One region of the Sphingomonas larreae genome, then DNA from elsewhere that is predicted to be linked to it. Evidence: riboswitches for the same ligand, from Rfam matches in the RefSeq annotation. Region 1 holds a riboswitch; the other holds the start of a gene.

Region 1 (8,488 bases):
CGCATAACCGAAGAACAAAGCGCAGACCGCGCCCAGTGCGGCACCGGAGGACACGCCGAAGAGGCCGGGATCGGCGAGGGGATTGCGCAAATACCCTTGCATCGCGGCCCCTGAGATGCCGAGCGCCGCTCCGACGGCAAGCGCGAGCACGGTGCGCGGCAGCCGCAGCTCGACGATGATGATCGAGCGCGGGTCCGCGGCGGTCCAGGCGTCGAGCGGCAGCCACACCTTGCCCGCGGCGAGCGATCCTGCCGCGGCGAGCAGGAGCGCCAGCAGCAACCAGGCATGAGCGCGCGTCACCGCTTCTCCTCCAATCCGGCGCGAGTCGCCCGCAGGAGCGTCATCGCCTCGATGATCGTCGGCCCGCCACAATTCAGCAGTCGCGCCGGAAACGGCACCACGCGCAGCCGCGGCGCGAGCCGCCGCAGCGCGGGGTGCTGCTCGGCACGCTCACCGCCGCCCTGTGCCGCGGCAACCGAGAACAGCACGCGGGGCGGCGCGGCGACGAGATATTCGAGCGGCAGCACGTCCCAGCGCGCAAGGCCGTAATCCGCGCTGGCGTTGCGAAAGCCCGCGCGGCCGAGCAGGTCGTCCGGCAAGGTGCCCGCCCCCGGCACCAATCCGCCCGCGCCGACGATCAGCGCGGGCACACGCGCGGCCCCCGTCGGCCGAGCCGCCGCCTCGATGCGGGCCGCGAGCGCGGCCCCGCGCTGCGCATGCCCGGCGCGCGCCGCCAGCTCGCGCACCTGCGCCGCACTCTCCGCCACCGTGGCGGGCACCGCGAACTGCGCCAGCGGCACGTGCAACCGTGCCAAGGCGGACACCGTCGCGGGCGCGACGTGCCCGCCCGCGACCACCAGGTCGGGGCGCAGCCCAACGACCTCCTCCGCGGTGCCGCTGTTGGCGGCGAAGCGGCGTGCCAGCGCAAGCGGGATCGAGCTCGCCCGCGCGTCGTGCGAATAGACGCTGATCGAGGCGATCTGCGCCGCGTCCGCGACGCGCACCAGCACCGCGTCCAGACAGGGATTGATCGAGACGATGCGCGGCCGACGCGGGGCCGTCGCGGAGAGCAGCGCCGGCGCCGCGAGGCCGAGGAGGAGCGCGCCGCGGTTCACGTCAGTAGCGCAGCCGCACCCCGCCATAAGCGGCGCGCCCCGGGTTGCCATAGTCCACTGCCACGACATAGCGCTGATCGAACGCATTCTCGAGCCGCGCATAGAGTTCGACGTGATCGGTCAGCGGGAACGCCGCGCGCAGGTCGGCGAGCACATAGCCGTCGGTGCGAACATAGCCGACGTCGAACGCGTCGCCCGTCAGGGTCAGCGTCGTCCCGATCGAGAGCCCGAAGGGCCAGCGATAGTCGGCGTTGACCGCGACGCTGTGCCGCGGTCGGCGCAGCAGCGGCCCGCCACGGTTCACGCCCGCGGAACGATCCTCCGCGTCGAGCATGGTGTAAGCGGTGGCGACGGTAAACGCCTCCACCGGGCGCAGCGTCAGTGCGAATTCCACTCCTTGCGCACGGGTGCGCGCGACATTGTCGTAGACGAAGCCGTATACGAGGCGCGAGCAGAGGTCGCCGTCGGTCGCGGGGTCGCAGGCGCGGGTGCTGATGAGATCGCGCGAAACGCGGCGGAACCAGGTCGCGCTGGCTTCCACCGCCCCATCCAGCGCGCGCTGCGTCACGCCGGCGTCCCACCCGTTCGAGCGCTCCGGCCGCAGCGCCGGATTGCCGCTGTCGCCGCCGAGCTGGTACAAGGTCGGTGCCTTGAACCCCTGCGACCAGCTGCCGCGCAGCAGCGTTCTGCCCTGATTCGGCGACCAGGCGAGGCTCGCCGCACCGACGGTGGCGCCACCGAAGCGGTCATGATCGTCGTGCCGGACGCCCGCGGTCGCGGTGACACCGTGGAGGGGCGTGAGCGCGAGCTGGCCATAAAGACTGAACAGCCGCGCGCGCCCCCGCGCCGTGTCGCCATAGCCGCGCGTGAACAGGCGTGACACCTCGCGCTCCGCACCGAAGGTGGTCCGCGCGATCATGCCCAGCTCGGCGACGCCCTGATAATCGACTCGGTAATTCTGTCCCTGCGAGCGATAGGTCTCGCTCGGCGTCGCCGCGCGGTCATAGCTGGTGCGCGCGATGTCGGTCCGCGCGTATCCGAACCGGTTGCGCAGCGCGCCGTCGAACAGCGCGACATTGACGCCGCCGTACCCTACCCATTGTTCCGCGTCGCTATACTCGGTCGTATCCGCGAAGCTGTAGTTCGGCGGTGGAAAACCGTCGAACTCGGTGCGGCCATTGGCGTAGAAGCCGCGCAGGTCGATCGAGACCGCCGGCGTGAGCGTCGCGGTGACGCTGGCGTTCCCGCCATAGTGCCGGAAGCCGTCGCGCTCGCTGCCCGGCGCGTATGAGGAGATGCCGTCGGTGGTGTAATAGCCCGCGCCGACGCTGGCTGCGAGCGCGCCGGCACGACCCGACACGTTGGCGAAGGCCTGGCCGGTGCCCATCGCCCCACCCTCGGCGCGCGCGTTGACGCTCAATCGGTCGGTCGGCTGGCGCGTGATCATGTTGACCACGCCGCCGATCGCCTGGCTGCCCCACAGCACCGAGGAGGCGCCGCGCAGCACCTCGACCCGGGCGATATTGCCGACCAGCAACTCGCCGAAGTTGAACCCGCCGCCGGGCGCGGACGGGTCGTTGATCTTCACCCCATCGATCAGCGCAGCGGTCTGATCGCTCTCCGCGCCACGGATGAACACCGAGGTGACACCGCCCACCCCGCCGCTGCGCGCGACCGCCACGCCGGGCAGCTGCCGCAGCAGATCGGAGAGGATCGCGGTCTGCCGCTGTTCGATCGTGCGCGTGTCGAGCACGCTCACCGCCTGCGCGACGCTCGTCACTGGCGCGGCGACGCGATCCGCTGTCACGATCACGTCCTCGTCGGCGCGGGTCGCCTGCTCGAGCGCCTCGGTCGATTGCGCGCTTTGCGCCTGCGCAGTCGCGCTCGCGAAGAGCAGCGGCAGGGCCGCCAGGATGCGGCGACAAGTCTTGGTCACGTCTTCCCCCATGGTCGCGGACGCGCCGGCGCATGGGCTGATGCCGCAGCGCCGCCGTCCGTTCGTCGTCACGCGAGGACAAGACCTCGAACGCGCGGCACACCCCGGCCGCACGAAGGACAACCACGACAGGCAGGTCTCCTGGCTCCCGGGTCAGCGCCCCGGCTCCGACCTTCCCGGACCGGTGGTCCAGTGGCACTTGCGGGAGGAGGCTCGCCGGTCACAGTTGCGGGGGCAGCGCCGGATCGCTGTTACGCTACCGGCTTCCCTCTTGCTTCCCCTTGCGGGGAACCTGTCGCGCCGGCGCCCCTAAGCCACTGCGCCGCCGCGGGCAAGCGAGTCACGCAGCACCGCGAGCAGCGGCGCGTCGACCGGCGGCATCGGCAGCCCGGCAAGCGCGTCGGGAACGTCCCAGCGCAAGGCCGCCGCGGCGAGCGGTTGCGGCTCTCCCGTCCAGGTGCGCGCGACGTAGAGCAGCATCACCAATGGCGGCGCGCCGTCCGCGGCATCGCTCGCGAACGACAAGGGCACGAGTGTCTCGGGCGGGACGCAGATGGCGAGTTCCTCCGCAAGTTCGCGCACCAGCGCCGCTGCCGGCGCCTCGCCGGGCTCGACCTTGCCGCCGGGGAACTCCCACAGACCGGCGTGGCGCTTGCCCGTGGGACGCTGCTGCATCAGGCAACGTCCCGCCGGGTCGAGCAGCGCCGCGGCGACCACCAACATCGTCATCGACCCTTCCTTAACTCCCGTGGCGCTATGATGCGGCTATGGCACGTCCTCGCACCCGACGCTTGTTCCTCGCCCGCCTGGGCCGCGACGATCGCGGCGCGACTGCTGTGGAATATACGCTGATCCTCGCCGTCATCGCGCTGACGATGGCGGGATCGCTCGGGCGGGTCTCGGGCGCGCTGGGCGAGGTATTTACGACCGTGTCGACCAACCTGCTCGTCGGTCGCTGAGAAGCATCGCGAAGAGTGCGACCTAAAGTCCTGGAAACCGAACGGAGTAGCTTAAGCCTTTATCAACCGAGCCGAGACTAAAAACAAGTCGTCGGAGCCTCCAAGGCTCTTCGGCCGGGTTACTGAAGCCAAATTGTCTCGGAGATCGACATGCAGAAGATTCGCGCTTTCCTGAAGAACAGCAAGGGTGCCACCGCGATCGAGTACGGCCTGATCGCCGCCCTCATCGCCGTCGCCGCGATCACCGCGATGAGGAACATCGGCGGTCAGCTGAACAACACCTTCACCACCGTTCAGACCAAGATGCAGGGCTGATCCGCTCGCGCATTGGTATCGAGGGGGCGGCGGGACTTCGGTCACGCCGCCCTTTTTCTTGTGAAGGCACAGGCGCCGTACTGCTCGCTCGCGGGAATCGTTCGACGTCTCACGTGCCGAACCCCCGTATGCCATCCTGAATCAATTCTGGCATCAACCGCCCCGCCAACAGGCGTCTCGCCGCCTGTGCGGCAGGCGCGATCCTGCAACGGCGTTAAGATGGTGGTGCGACGCCGCAAACCTTCGGTTCGCGCGCGAGCGGGCGCGGCTTCAGCTCAGCCGGCCCATTTGCAGGAACTTGTCGCGCCGGTCCTGCCGCAACGCGTCGGCGGCGAGCGGCACCAGTTCGCCGAGCGCATGCTCGATCGAGTCGCCAAGCGCACGGATCGCGCCGGCGGGGTCGCGGTGCGCGCCGCCGAGCGGCTCGGGCACGATCGCGTCGATCACGCCCAGCGTCTTCAGATCCTGGGCGGTCACCTTCATCGCCTCGGCGGCGTCGGGCGCGCGATCGGCAGTGCGCCACAGGATCGAGGCGCAGCCTTCGGGCGAGATCACCGAATAGACCGCATGCTCGAACATCAGCACGCGGTTGCCACTGGCCAGGGCAATCGCGCCGCCGGAGCCACCCTCGCCGACGATCGACGCGATCAGTGGGACGCCGAGCGCGAGGCACGCCTCGGTGGAGCGCGCGATCGCCTCGGCCTGCCCGCGCTCCTCTGCCTGGATGCCGGGAAAGGCGCCCGAGGTATCGACCAACGTCACCACCGGAAGAGCGAAGCGGTCGGCCAGCTCCATCAGCCGGATCGCCTTGCGATAGCCCTCCGGCTTGCCCATGCCGAAATTGTGCCGAAGCCGGCTGGCGGTGTCATCGCCCTTCTCGTGCCCCAGCACCATCACGCGGCGCCCGCGGAAGGTAGCGAAGCCGCCAAGGATCGCCTGGTCGTCGCCGAACGCGCGGTCGCCCGCAAGCGGCACGAACTCGTCGAACAGCCCGGCGACATAGTGGCGAAAGTGCGGCCGCTCGGGATGGCGCGCGACCTGCGTCTTCTGCCACGGCGTCAGCTTGGCAAACGTGTCCTTGAGCAGCTTGTCCGACTTCGCCTGGAGCCTAGCGATTTCGGCGGAAATGTCGATCGCGCCCTCGGCACCGGTATCGCGCAGCTCGTCGATGCGCGCCTGCAGCTCGGCGATGGGCTTCTCAAAGTCGAGGAAACTAGGCATCGGCCGCAGCTAGGCGCGGTGACGCAACGCGTCAACGAGCGGGTGGCGCTCGTTGACCAGCTCGACCAACCGACGGCTGTCGACATGCGTGTAAATCTCGGTGGTGGCGATATCGGCGTGACCGAGCATCGTCTGCAGCGCGCGCAGATCGGCACCGCCCTCCAGCAGATGAGTCGCAAAGGCGTGCCGCAGCACGTGCGGACTGATTCGGTCGGGCGGGATCCCGGCCTCGGCGGCGAGCGCGCGCACCAGCTGGAATAGCCGTACGCGCGAGATATGCGTGCCGCCCGAAGGGAACAGGAATGCGCGATCTGTCGCGACATGCGCGCGCCAAGCCGCCACGGCGGCGCGGGCACGGTCGGAGATCGGCACCAGCCGCTCCTTGCCCCCCTTTCCGCGCAGGATCAGGAAGGGGCGATCGGGATGGACCGCGTTGCGCGGCAGCGACACCAGCTCGGTCGCGCGCAGCCCGGAGCCGTAAAGCAATTCGATCAACGCAGCGAGCCGCAGGTCGGTGGGGATGACCGGCTCGCGAGCGAGTCGCTCCGCGATGGCGGCGAACAGCCGATCGATGTCGGCGTGGCTGAGCGTACGCGGCAGCGCGCGACGCGTGGTGGGCCGCGGCAGCGCGGCCGAGGGATCGTCCGCGCGCGCGCCCTCCTCCGCAAGAAAGGCGAAGAAGCGGCGCAATGCCGACGCCTTGCGCGCCACGCTCGCACTCGCCAGCGCGCCCCACCCGTCCGCCAGCTGCGCCAGCTTGGCCTCGTCCGCCGCCGCCAGTCCACCGTCGAGCGCCGCCGAGGCGAGCGCGAGGTCGCGGCGGTAGGCCGCCAGCGTGTTCGTCGCCGCCCCCGCCTGTGCCGCCAACATCTCGAGGAATCGTTCGATCGCGCGTCGATCGTCGTCGGACGCACCAGCGCTCGGCGCGGCTGGGCGCATCAGAGCCGCGCGATCGCCTCGGCCGCGATCATCCGCGCCTCGCCATCGAGACCAACCGCACGCAGTGCCGCGATCACCCGGTACAGCGCCGCCGGCGGGACCGTTTCCCAGCCGTGCGCCTGCAGCCCGACTGCGGCGAGCAGCAGCACGCTACCCTGCTGACGCGTCGCGACCGCGCGATCGAGCGCGCGCGTCCAGCTGTTCTCGGCAGCGACCGGCACCCCGAATCGCTCGCCCTCGTCCGCCAGTTCGCGCGCGGGCACGTCGCCGAGGCCCGCCAGCGCGGCGAAGAACAACTGCTTCTTGCGCTCCGCGTTCGCGCCGCCCGGCGCATAGTCGCGTGCGCTGACGCCGCGAGCGGCGCCATCCGGATCGGCGAGGACCAGCATCGCCCAGGCGTCGCCGCCCGCGCGCACATGGCCGCGCCAGCGCTGCGCGGTGCGATCGAGCCCGGCGCTCAGCATCGAGGCGACCAGCCGGTCGGCCTGCTCCACCTCATCCGCCGGGCGCAGGCGCGCCGCGGCGCGTGCGGTCAGGATCATCCGGCCGTAGCGCGCCGCCGGTGTTTCCGCGGCATCCCACAGCCGGGTCATCGCGCCGACGCGGGTATCGAGGCTGTCCCCGACATAAGCATCGCGCAGGTCGTTGGCGGTGCGCGCGAGGGGTGCGGGCACGTCGTCACCGTCGGCCAGCGCCGAATAGAGGTCGACCAAAGCCGCGCTCGACAGCGCCCCCATCGCGGCGGCCTGATCGGCGACTACGGCGCGCTGCGCGAGCGGGATCGCAGGTGCCAGCGCACGCCATGCGGTCACCTGCGCGCCAACCGTCGCGTAGAGTTCGGGCGGAACCGTCACGCCGGTCGCGGTGGCAAGCCCGAAGCGCCATGCGGTCAGCTCGGTCACCGGCGCCCATTCGATCGTGATCGCCTGGCGGCTGTCGAGCCCGGCGCCCATCACCTTCTGCGCGAGCTGGAGATCGATCCCGCTCGCGACGCGGCGGCGCCGGATCTCGGCGATCAGCGGCTGGGTCTTGGCGGTACCGGTCAGCCCGGCGCAGATCGCGCGCGCGACGACCCAGCCACGCTCGCTGTCCCCGGCCCCGGCGGCAAGCGGGCACAAAGCAGCGGGGTCGGCGGTCGCGAGCGCGGTCTGCATCCACACCTGCCGCAGCTTGGGCGTCACCCGATCGGAATCGACCGCCTGCGCCACCGCACGCGCCGTCACCGATTCGCCCATGCGCAGCAGAAGCCAGGCACGCTCCGCGGCGAAATCGGCGCCATTGACCTGCGCGGGGGTGATCAGCTGCGCGGCAAGCAACCGGCGTAGCGCGATGGACAGCCAGCGCGACGGCAGCGGCGCGGACAGGCTGCGCATCAGCCGCTCGACATAACGGCCGTCGGCGCCGGCGAACGCGTCCGCGGCGAAACTGTCGCTGGCGCCGACCTGGGCAAGCGAGCGCCGCGCGAACGCCGGCAGTTCATAACGCGGCGCCGCCGGCGTCGGCGTCGCGGTCGGCGACGGCATCACCAATGGTGGGAGCGGCGGCAACGGTCCGGCCGGCGTGGTCGCCGTGACGCGCGGCGCAGTCGCCGGCGCGACACCGGGCGACGCATTGCCGCCGCTCGCAGGTGCGGTCGCCGCCGGGGATGGCGTCGGTGCCGGCGTCGTATCGCTGAAGCCGGGCGGGAGCAGCGATTCGGGCCGCTGCTGCGCCGCGGCGGCGGCACCGATCGCAAGCGCCGCGGCCCCCGCGATGAGCGCGCGCCTAGTTCGCGAGGTTGCCAAGCTCGACCGCCTTCTCGACCCGCGCCGTCGGCTGCTCGGTTGCGCGCCCGGAAAGGAAGAACAAGGCGCCGAGCACGATCACCAGCAACACCACCACAGAGACGATCAACCGAGACATGGATACCCCATCGCGCACGCGCCCATTCGCCCCGGACTGGCGCGCGGCGCGCACGCTGTTGCCGGGACCCGAAGGCGCTGTATAGCCCTGCCGACGATGTT
Region 2 (8,488 bases), on a different contig from region 1:
CGACGGTGCAGAGCCGCGCCTGTGCCTGCGTCGCGCGCGGTACCTATGTTTTCGCGCTTCCCGGCTCGACCGGCGCGGTGAAGGACGCGTGGGACGGCATCCTTTCGAGCCAGCTCGACAGTCGTCATCGCCCCTGCAATTTCGTCGAGCTGATGCCGCGACTGCTGGAGCGCTAGGGGCTCCGATCGCGCGAGCCCGAGCGCGCAGCGGTTTGCGACTGTTCTTGCTTTGTTCCAGCGCGGAAGCTAGCGTCGGACCATGGTGGGCAGAACGATTCGCGCCTCGCGCGGCGCCACGCACAACGCGACGAGCGCGCGCTTCAACCTGCCCATGGCGGAAGCGGACGGCGACTGGCTCGACACGCGTGAGACAATCGACGGTTCCCCCGCCCCGCTGCGCACCACGGTAACGTTAGAGCGCGCCCGCACGATCATCACGCGCAACCAGTCGCCCGACGTACCGTTCGACCGCTCGATCAACCCGTATCGCGGCTGCGAACACGGCTGCATCTACTGCTTCGCCCGGCCGAGCCACGCCTTCCACGATCTCTCCCCCGGGCTCGACTTCGAAACCAAGCTGTTCGCCAAGCCGGACGCCGCCGCACTGCTGCGCAACGAGCTCAGCAGGCGCGATTATCGGTGCGCGCCGATCGCAATCGGGACCAACACCGATCCCTATCAGCCGATCGAGCGCGAGTGGCGCGTCACCCGCGAGGTGATCGAGGTGCTCGCCGCGTGCGACCATCCCCTGGTGATCACCACCAAGTCCGACCGGGTCGTGCGCGATCTCGACCTGCTCGCGCCGATGGCGGCGAAGCGACTGGTGGCGGTGGCGATCTCGGTGACCTCGCTCGACCCGCGCGTGGCGATGACGGTGGAGCCGCGGGCGCCGACCGCGGCGCGCCGGCTCGCCGCGGTGGCGCGGCTCACGGCGGCGGGCGTGCCGACCTATGTCAACATGGCGCCGGTGATCCCCGCGATCACCGACGGCGAGGTGGAAGCGGTAGTCGCCGCCGCGGCCGCGGCGGGCGCGCTCGGCATATCCTATATCCCGGTGCGACTGCCGTGGGAGGTCGCGCCGCTGTTCCGCGCCTGGCTCGACGAACATTATCCCGAGCGTTCCGCCAAGGTGATGGCGATCGTGCAAAGTCTGCGTGGCGGCAAGGACAATGACCCGCGCTTCGGCGCGCGGATGCGCGGCGAGGGCCCCTGGGCCGAGCTGCTGCGCACGCGCTTCCGCATCGCCCGCGCGCGTCACGGCTTCGCGGACACCCGCCGCACGCTCGACCTGCGTTGCGACCTGTTCCGCGCCCCGGCCGGCGCGCAAGGAGAGTTGTTCTGAGCGCGGGCGCTCGGCGAGGAAGGCGCGTTGAACTCTGCCGCGCCCTGCCGGTTGTGACAGGGACCTCACGGAGACTCCTCATGCTCGCCTCGCTGCTGATCGCCGCCGTCTCGGGCATGCGCGCGATGACCCCGCTCGCCACCGTCGCCAACGCCGCCCGCGCGGGCGAACTGCCGCATGACAACGGCGCGCCCGACTTGCTCGCGCGCCCGCTCGTGTCCGCCGGCACGCTCGCGCTCGCCGCGGGTGAAATGGCGGGCGACAAGATGAAGACCGCGCCCGACCGGATCATCCTGCCCGGCATGGTGGCGCGGATCGCCACCGGCGCGTTCGCCGCCGTCAGTCTCGCGCCCCAACACCAGCGCACCCTTGCGGCACTGCTCGGCGCAGGCGTCGCGGCGGGCGCGTCGTACCTCACCTTCGAGGCACGCAAGGCCGCGATGACTCGCTACGGCCAGACCGCCACCGGCGCGGTGGAGGACGCGGTCGCGCTCGGCACCGCAGCGCTCGCGGTGCGCGTCGCGCGGTAACGCGCCAGCGGCTTGGCAGCCGCGAGTCGATCGGCTAGGCGAGGTGCGGGGCCGGTGTCCGGCCCCACGATCGCGCCGGTGCCCCGACGAGGGGCTCAAATGGGAATGCGGTGCGGGGATCACTCCCCTACTCCGCGGCTGTCCCTGCAACTGTGAGCGGCGAGCGAGCGGCACATGCCTCCCGTTAGCCGGGAGGCGGTCACTGGAGCACGGGGTTCGGCCCCGTCCCGGGAAGGCCGTGCCGGGAGCGACGACCCGCGAGCCAGGATACCTGCCGGCGCAGGGTCGCTCTTGCCTTTGGTCCAGGGGATGGCCGGGCACGGTGTTCCGTCTGAGCGACGAAGCCATGCGGCCGGGGCCGCAGCGGCGCGTGGCATGGGCGACGGCGGGCGCCCGTCCGTGGTGCGCGCCGGCCGACCTTCGGCCCCGGTTCAGGACCGTCGCGGCGCCCCGAAGGAACATCATTGCGCGACCTCACCAAGGTTCCCGTCACCGTGGTCACCGGCTTCCTCGGCGCGGGCAAGACCACGCTGATCAGCCACCTGATCCGCCATGCCGCCGGCAGGCGGCTCGCCATCGTGGTCAACGAGTTCGGCACGCTCGGCGTCGACGGCGCGATCCTGGAACAATGCGCCATTCCCGACTGCCCGGCGGAGAATATCGTCGAGCTGGCGAACGGCTGCATCTGCTGCACTGTGGCAGACGACTTCATCCCCACGATCGAGCGGCTGCTCGCACTCGAGCCCCGACCCGATCACATCCTGATCGAGACCTCGGGCTTGGCGCTTCCCAAGCCGCTGCTGAGGGCGTTCGACTGGCCCGCGATCCGCTCGCGCGTCACTGTGGACGGCGTGATCGCGCTCGCCGACGCCGAGGCGGTCGCGGCAGGCCGGTTCGCGCCCGATCCCACGGCGGTCGCGGCGCAGCGCGCGGCAGACGCGGAGGTCGATCATGATACGCCGCTCGCCGAGGTGTTCGAGGACCAACTCGCCTGCGCGGACGTGGTGCTGCTCACCAAGGCGGACCTCGCCGGCGCGGCGGCGGTCGAGGCCGCGCGCGCGATCGTACTTGCCGAGGCGCCGCGCCCGGTGCCGGTAATGGCGCTGGTCGACGGCGCGATCGATCCCGGGGTGATCCTCGGGCTTGAGGCAGCGGCGGAGGACAATCTCGCCGCGCGCCCCTCGCACCACGACGGCGAGGACGACCATGAGCACGATGATTTCGACAGCCTCGTCCACGAACTCGGCGAGATCGATGATCCCGCTGCTCTGTCCGCCAAGGTAGCGCAGCTCGCGCGCGATCACGACGTGCTGCGCGTCAAGGGCTATGCGGCGGTGCGCGGCAAGCCGATGCGGCTGCTGGTGCAGGCGGTCGGCGCGCGCGTCCGCACCAGCTACGACCGTGCCTGGCGCGCCGACGAGCCGCGCCGCACCCGGCTGGTGGTGATCGCGGAACGCGGCCGCGCCGATGCCGCGTCGGTCGAGGCAGCGCTCGCGGACTGAGCGCGCGATGCACGTCCTCTTCCGCGAGACGCACGGGCTTGATGCGGCAGCGGCGCCGCGCGACCTCGCGCAGTCGCCGGCCGACCTGATCGTCCTGTCCTTCTCGGACAGCGACCTGCAGGCGTTCGCCGCGGGCTGGCACGCGGCGGCGGCGGCAGGCGCCCGGCTGCCGTCGTTGCGGCTCGCCAACCTTGCCGAGCTGACCCACCCGCTCTCGGTCGACACCTATGTCGAGGCGACGCTGCGCCACGCGCGCGCGATCCTGGTGCGGCTGATCGGCGGGCGCTCCTACTGGAGCTACGGCGTACAGCAGCTCACCCGAGTGGCGCAGGAGCATGGCATCGCGCTGGCGGTGCTCCCCGCGGACGGACGCGGCGACGCGGCGCTTGATGCGGCCTCGACGCTGCCGGCCGCGCTGTTGCGGGCGCTGACGCGGCGATGCGACGCCGGTGGCGCCGAGGCGGCGCGCGGTACGCTGGCGCTCCTCGCGCGCGCGGCAGGGCTGGCCGCGGGCGAACCCGACGATACCGCCGTCGTCGCGCCGGTCGGGGCATGGGAGGGCGGCGACGCACCGGCATGCCCGGCGGTGCTCGCCTTCTCGCCCTCACCCACCCGGGTGCTGCTGGTCTTCTACCGTTCCTACCTGCTCGCCGGCGATCTCGCGCCGATCGCCGCATTGCGCGACGCGTTCGCGGCGCGCGGGCTGGCGACTGCGGCGCTGTTCGTGCCGTCGCTGAAGGAGCCGGCGGCGCGCGCATGGTTGCAGCGCTGGGTGGCCGCGCTCGCGCCCGCGGCGATCGTCAGCGTCACCGCCTTTGCCGCGGGCGACAAACATGCCGCCTCGCCGCTCGACGCGGCAGGCGTCCCGGTGTTCCAGGTCGCGCTGGCGACGTCGGCGCGGCGCGACTGGTCGGAGGCGGTGCGCGGCCTCGCGCCTGCGGACCTGGCGATGCACGTCGTGCTGCCCGAGGTGGACGGTCGCGTGTTCGCGGGGGTGGCGAGTTTCAAGGACGCCGGCGCGCGCGACCCCGCGCTCGAGTTCGCGCGCCGCGCGCACCGCGCCGATCCGGAGCGGGTGGCGGCGATCGCGGACCGTGTCTCGGCCTGGATTGCGCTGCAGAGGCGCTCCCCCGCGGAGCGTTGCGTGGCGTTTGTGCTGTCGACCTATCCGGGCAAAAGCTACCAGATGGCGCATGCCGTAGGGCTCGACCCGCTCGCCTCCGTGGAAGCGATGCTGCGCGACCTGGCAGCCGCTGGCTATACGGTGGAGCCCGATCACCCCGCGTCGGCGACCTTGCGGGTTACTTCGCGCGGCATCGCCGCTGATCCTCACGACGCCAACGAGACCCTCGGCTGGCCGCTCGCCGACTATCGGCGCGCACTCGCCGCGCTCTCCCCCGCCCTCCAGGACGCGCTCGCCGCAACCTGGGGCGCGCCCGAGGCGGACCCCGCGGTCAGCGGCGGCGAGTTCCGCTTCGCCGCGACCGCGTACGGCCACATCCTCGTCGCGCTCCAGCCCGAGCGCGGTGATCCGCGCACCCGCGGCGACGACTATCACGACGTCGCGCGCGTACCGCGCCACGCGTATGTCGCTTTCTACCTCTGGCTGCGCGCGCGCGGCACCGACGCGATCGTCCATGTCGGCGCACACGGGACGCTGGAGTGGCTCCCCGGCAAGGCGGTGGCGCTCTCCGCCGAGTGCTGGCCCGAGGCGCTGATCGGGGCAACCCCGCTGGTGTACCCCTTTATCGTCAACGATCCGGGTGAGGCCGCACAGGCCAAGCGTCGCGTGGCCGCGGTGACGCTCGGGCATCTGCCGCCCCCGCTGATCGCGGCCGACACGGGTGTGGGGCTCGCCCGGGTCGAGCTGCTGCTCGACGAGTTCGCCGCGGCGGATGGGCTCGATCCGGCACGCCGTGCCAGGCTGATCGACGACATCGCCGCCGAGGCGTCCGCGATCGGCCTCGCCGAGGAACTCGCGCTCAGGGCCTGTACCAGCGACGCCGAGCGCGTCACCCGCATCGATGCCTTCGTCTGCGAGGTAAAGGATTCACGTTTCGGCGACGGGCTGCACGTCTACGGCCGCGGCACGTGCGGCGCGATGGAGCGCGAAGGGCTGCTGGTTGCGCTCGAGGGCCGCCGGGTCGCGGCCGGCCCCGCCGGCTCGCCCGCGCGCGGGGCCGATGTGCTGCCGACCGGACGCAACCTGTACGGCGTCGACCCGCGCGCCACACCGTCGCGCGCGGCGCACCGCCAGGGAGTGGCCCTCGCCGACGAGTTGCTGCGCCGTCACCTCCAGGACGAGGGCGATTATCCGCGTGCGCTGGTGATCGACCTGTGGGGCTCGGCGACGATGCGCACCGCCGGCGAGGAGTTCGCAATGGCGCTCCACCTGATCGGCGCCGCGCCGCTGTGGGATCACGCGTCCGATCGCGTGAGCGGGGTCGAGATCCTGCCGCTCGCCACGCTGGATCGCCCGCGGATCGACGTCACGCTACGCATATCGGGGCTGTTCCGCGACACGTTCGCACCGCTCTGCGCGCTGTTCGGGCAGGCGGTGCGCGCGCTCCACGCCCGTGACGAGCCGCGCGACCTTAATCCCTTCGCCGGACTCGACGCAGAGCGGCGCGTCTACGGCCCCGCACCCGGCGACTATGGCGTCGGGCTTGGCGACAGCGTCGAACGCTATGACGCGGCGGGGCGCGAGGCCGCGGCAATGGCGTGGCTCGCCGCCTCATCGCATGCCTATGACGACGCGGTCGGCACCCCGGCCGGCGTGGCCGACGCGACAGGACTGCGGCGCAGGATCGGGGCGGCCGACGCGCTGGTCCATCCGCACGACCTGGCGGAAAGCGACCTGCTCACCGCCGCGGATGTGGCCGCGCATGTCGGCGGTTTCGCCACCGCCAACGCGCTGCTGGGCGGCACCGCGCGGCTGGTCCATCTCGACTCGGCCGACCCGACGCGGCCGCGGGCGCGGGCGCTCGGCGAGGAGATCGCGCGGATCGTGCGTGCGCGCGCCGCCAACCCGCGCTGGCTCGCCGGCATGATGCGCCACGGCTATCGCGGGGCGGCCGAGATCGCGGCGACGCTCGACCATCTCGCCGCTTTCGCGCATCTCGCGCACGCGGTGCCGCCCGCGCTGCTCGACCTCTACCATGACGCCACGCTCGGCGATCCGGCGGTGCACGACTTCCTCGCCGACGCCAACCCGGCCGCGCTGGCGGCGATGCAGGCGCGCTTCCGCGCGCTTCACCGCTCGGGGCTGTGGGCGACAAGGCGCAATGCCATCGTCGCCGCGCTGGCGGACGGCGCATGAGCGCGGCGCATGGCTGGTGCCCGACGGCCTGGCGGCCGATGGCGGCGGCGGACGGGCTGCTGCTGCGTGTGCGCCCGCCGCTGGCGCGCGTGTCACAAGCGCAAGCGCTGCTGCTCGCGGACGTAGCGACCCGATATGGCAGCGGCGACATCGACCTTACGCGGCGCGCCGCTTTCCAGCTGCGCGGGTTCGACGAGCCGGGTTGGCGCGCAGCACTGGAGCGGCTGATCGCCGCCGGGCTGGTCGACCCCGATCCGGATCGTGAGGCGCTCTCCGTGCTGGTGGCACCGACATGGCAGCACGGCGACGACACGCACCGGATCGCGCGCGCGCTGATCGAGCGCCGCCATGCGCTCCCGGCGCTGCCGGCCAAGTTCGGGATCGCGCTGGATGCGGGGCCACGCGCCGTAGTCGGCACCGCGCCCGCGGACCTGCGCGTCGAACGCGCGACCGGGGGTGGGCTGATCCTGCGCCCTGATGGTCGCGCGGCCGGGGCGGCGCTCCAGCACGGCCATGAGGTTGAGGCGCTGATCGCGCTGGCGCACTGGTTCGTCGCGAGCGGGGGCGTGACCGCCGGGCGGATGGCGCAACACACCGCGACGCTACCCGATTGGATGAAGGGCAACTCGCGGCCTTGGACGGAGACCGCGGACCAGCAAGGTTTCGCGCCGCCGTTCGGCCGCCTGCACGCGGAAGTGCTCGCGCGATGGGCCGTCGGCTCACCCGCGCTGCGAGTGACTCCGTGGCGCACGCTGTTGGTGGAGCGCGACCACCTCGACCCGGCTGTCGGCCCCCTTCGTGCCGCTTCGTGCGAGCAGGCGGCGGCGACCCAATCCCCGCCCGCGCCCGCCACGGTGGACGCCTGCGTCGGCGCGCCCGAGTGCGCGCAGGCGACCGTGCCGACGCGAGAACTCGCCGGACGGCTAAGCGGTCGTGTCGCAGGGACGCTGCACGTCTCCGGCTGCGCCAAAGGATGTGCGCGCAGCGCCGCTGCGGCGGTGACGATCGTCGGTCGCGCCGGCCGCTACGACCTTGTCCGCGACGGCCGCGCCGACGCCGCCCCGGCGATCCGCGGCCTCACGGCCGATCAACTGCTTGCCCGCCTCGGAGCCGATTGAATGCGCCATGCCTATGAGACCGACGGGGCGACGATCTATCGCCAGTCGTTCGCGATCATCCGCGCCGAGGCCGATCTCGCGCGCTTCACGACGGAGGAGGAGGCCGTGGCGGTGCGGATGATCCATGCCGCCGGCCTGGTCGAGCTCGCCGCCTCGATCCGCTTCACGCCTGATTTCGCCGTAACCGCGCGCGCCGCGCTGGCCGCGGGCGCGCCGATCCTGTGCGACGCGCGGATGGTGAGCGAGGGCATCACGCGCGCGCGCCTGCCTGCCGCCAACGAGGTGGTTTGCACGCTTCACGACCCGCGCGTGCCCCCGCTCGCGGCGCAGCTCGGCACCACTCGCTCGGCCGCCGCGCTCGAGTTGTGGCGTCCGCTACTCGGCGGCGCCATCATCGCGATCGGCAATGCGCCCACCGCCTTGTTCCACCTGCTGACGATGCTCGACGATCCCGCCTGCGCGCGTCCCGCGGCGATCATTGGCTGCCCGGTCGGCTTCGTCGGCGCCGCGGAGTCGAAGGACGCTCTTTGGGCCGAGGCGCCGGTGCCGTGCGCGATCGTCACCGGCCGGCTCGGCGGCAGCGCGATGACGGTCGCCGCGGTCAACGCGCTGGCGAGCACGGCCGAATGAACATGGGCACGATCCACGGCGTTGGGCTCGGCCCGGGCGCGGCGGACC

Evidence for each region. A riboswitch is a leader RNA that binds a small molecule or an ion and turns the genes downstream of it on or off. The one in region 1 is predicted to bind cobalamin.
Region 2: it holds a riboswitch for cobalamin, as region 1 does, so the genes downstream of both, cobW (cobalamin biosynthesis protein CobW) here and ACMGDM_RS00150 (TonB-dependent receptor plug domain-containing protein) in region 1, are expected to answer to the same signal.

The regions. Positions count from the first base shown of each region.
Region 1 covers NZ_JBLFFI010000001.1:34,227-42,714, forward strand. Annotated here, with positions in the region: gene ACMGDM_RS00140 (FecCD family ABC transporter permease) at 1-300, opposite strand, end outside; gene ACMGDM_RS00145 (ABC transporter substrate-binding protein) at 297-1,115, opposite strand; gene ACMGDM_RS00150 (TonB-dependent receptor plug domain-containing protein) at 1,117-3,051, opposite strand; cobalamin riboswitch at 3,166-3,362, opposite strand; gene ACMGDM_RS00155 ((deoxy)nucleoside triphosphate pyrophosphohydrolase) at 3,361-3,774, opposite strand; gene ACMGDM_RS00160 (Flp family type IVb pilin) at 3,819-4,010, shown strand; gene ACMGDM_RS00165 (Flp family type IVb pilin) at 4,161-4,325, shown strand; gene ACMGDM_RS00170 (acetyl-CoA carboxylase carboxyltransferase subunit alpha) at 4,596-5,546, opposite strand; gene ACMGDM_RS00175 (tyrosine recombinase) at 5,556-6,485, opposite strand; gene ACMGDM_RS00180 (hypothetical protein) at 6,485-8,269, opposite strand; gene ACMGDM_RS00185 (hypothetical protein) at 8,250-8,387, opposite strand; gene ACMGDM_RS00190 (shikimate kinase) at 8,484-8,488, shown strand, end outside.
Region 2 covers NZ_JBLFFI010000003.1:240,374-248,861, reverse strand. Annotated here, with positions in the region: gene moaB (molybdenum cofactor biosynthesis protein B) at 1-176, shown strand, start outside; gene ACMGDM_RS12715 (PA0069 family radical SAM protein) at 259-1,341, shown strand; gene ACMGDM_RS12710 (DUF4126 family protein) at 1,422-1,871, shown strand; cobalamin riboswitch at 1,936-2,164, shown strand; gene cobW (cobalamin biosynthesis protein CobW) at 2,336-3,373, shown strand; gene cobN (cobaltochelatase subunit CobN) at 3,381-6,692, shown strand; gene ACMGDM_RS12695 (ferredoxin-like domain-containing protein) at 6,689-7,810, shown strand; gene ACMGDM_RS12690 (precorrin-8X methylmutase) at 7,811-8,440, shown strand; gene cobI (precorrin-2 C(20)-methyltransferase) at 8,437-8,488, shown strand, end outside.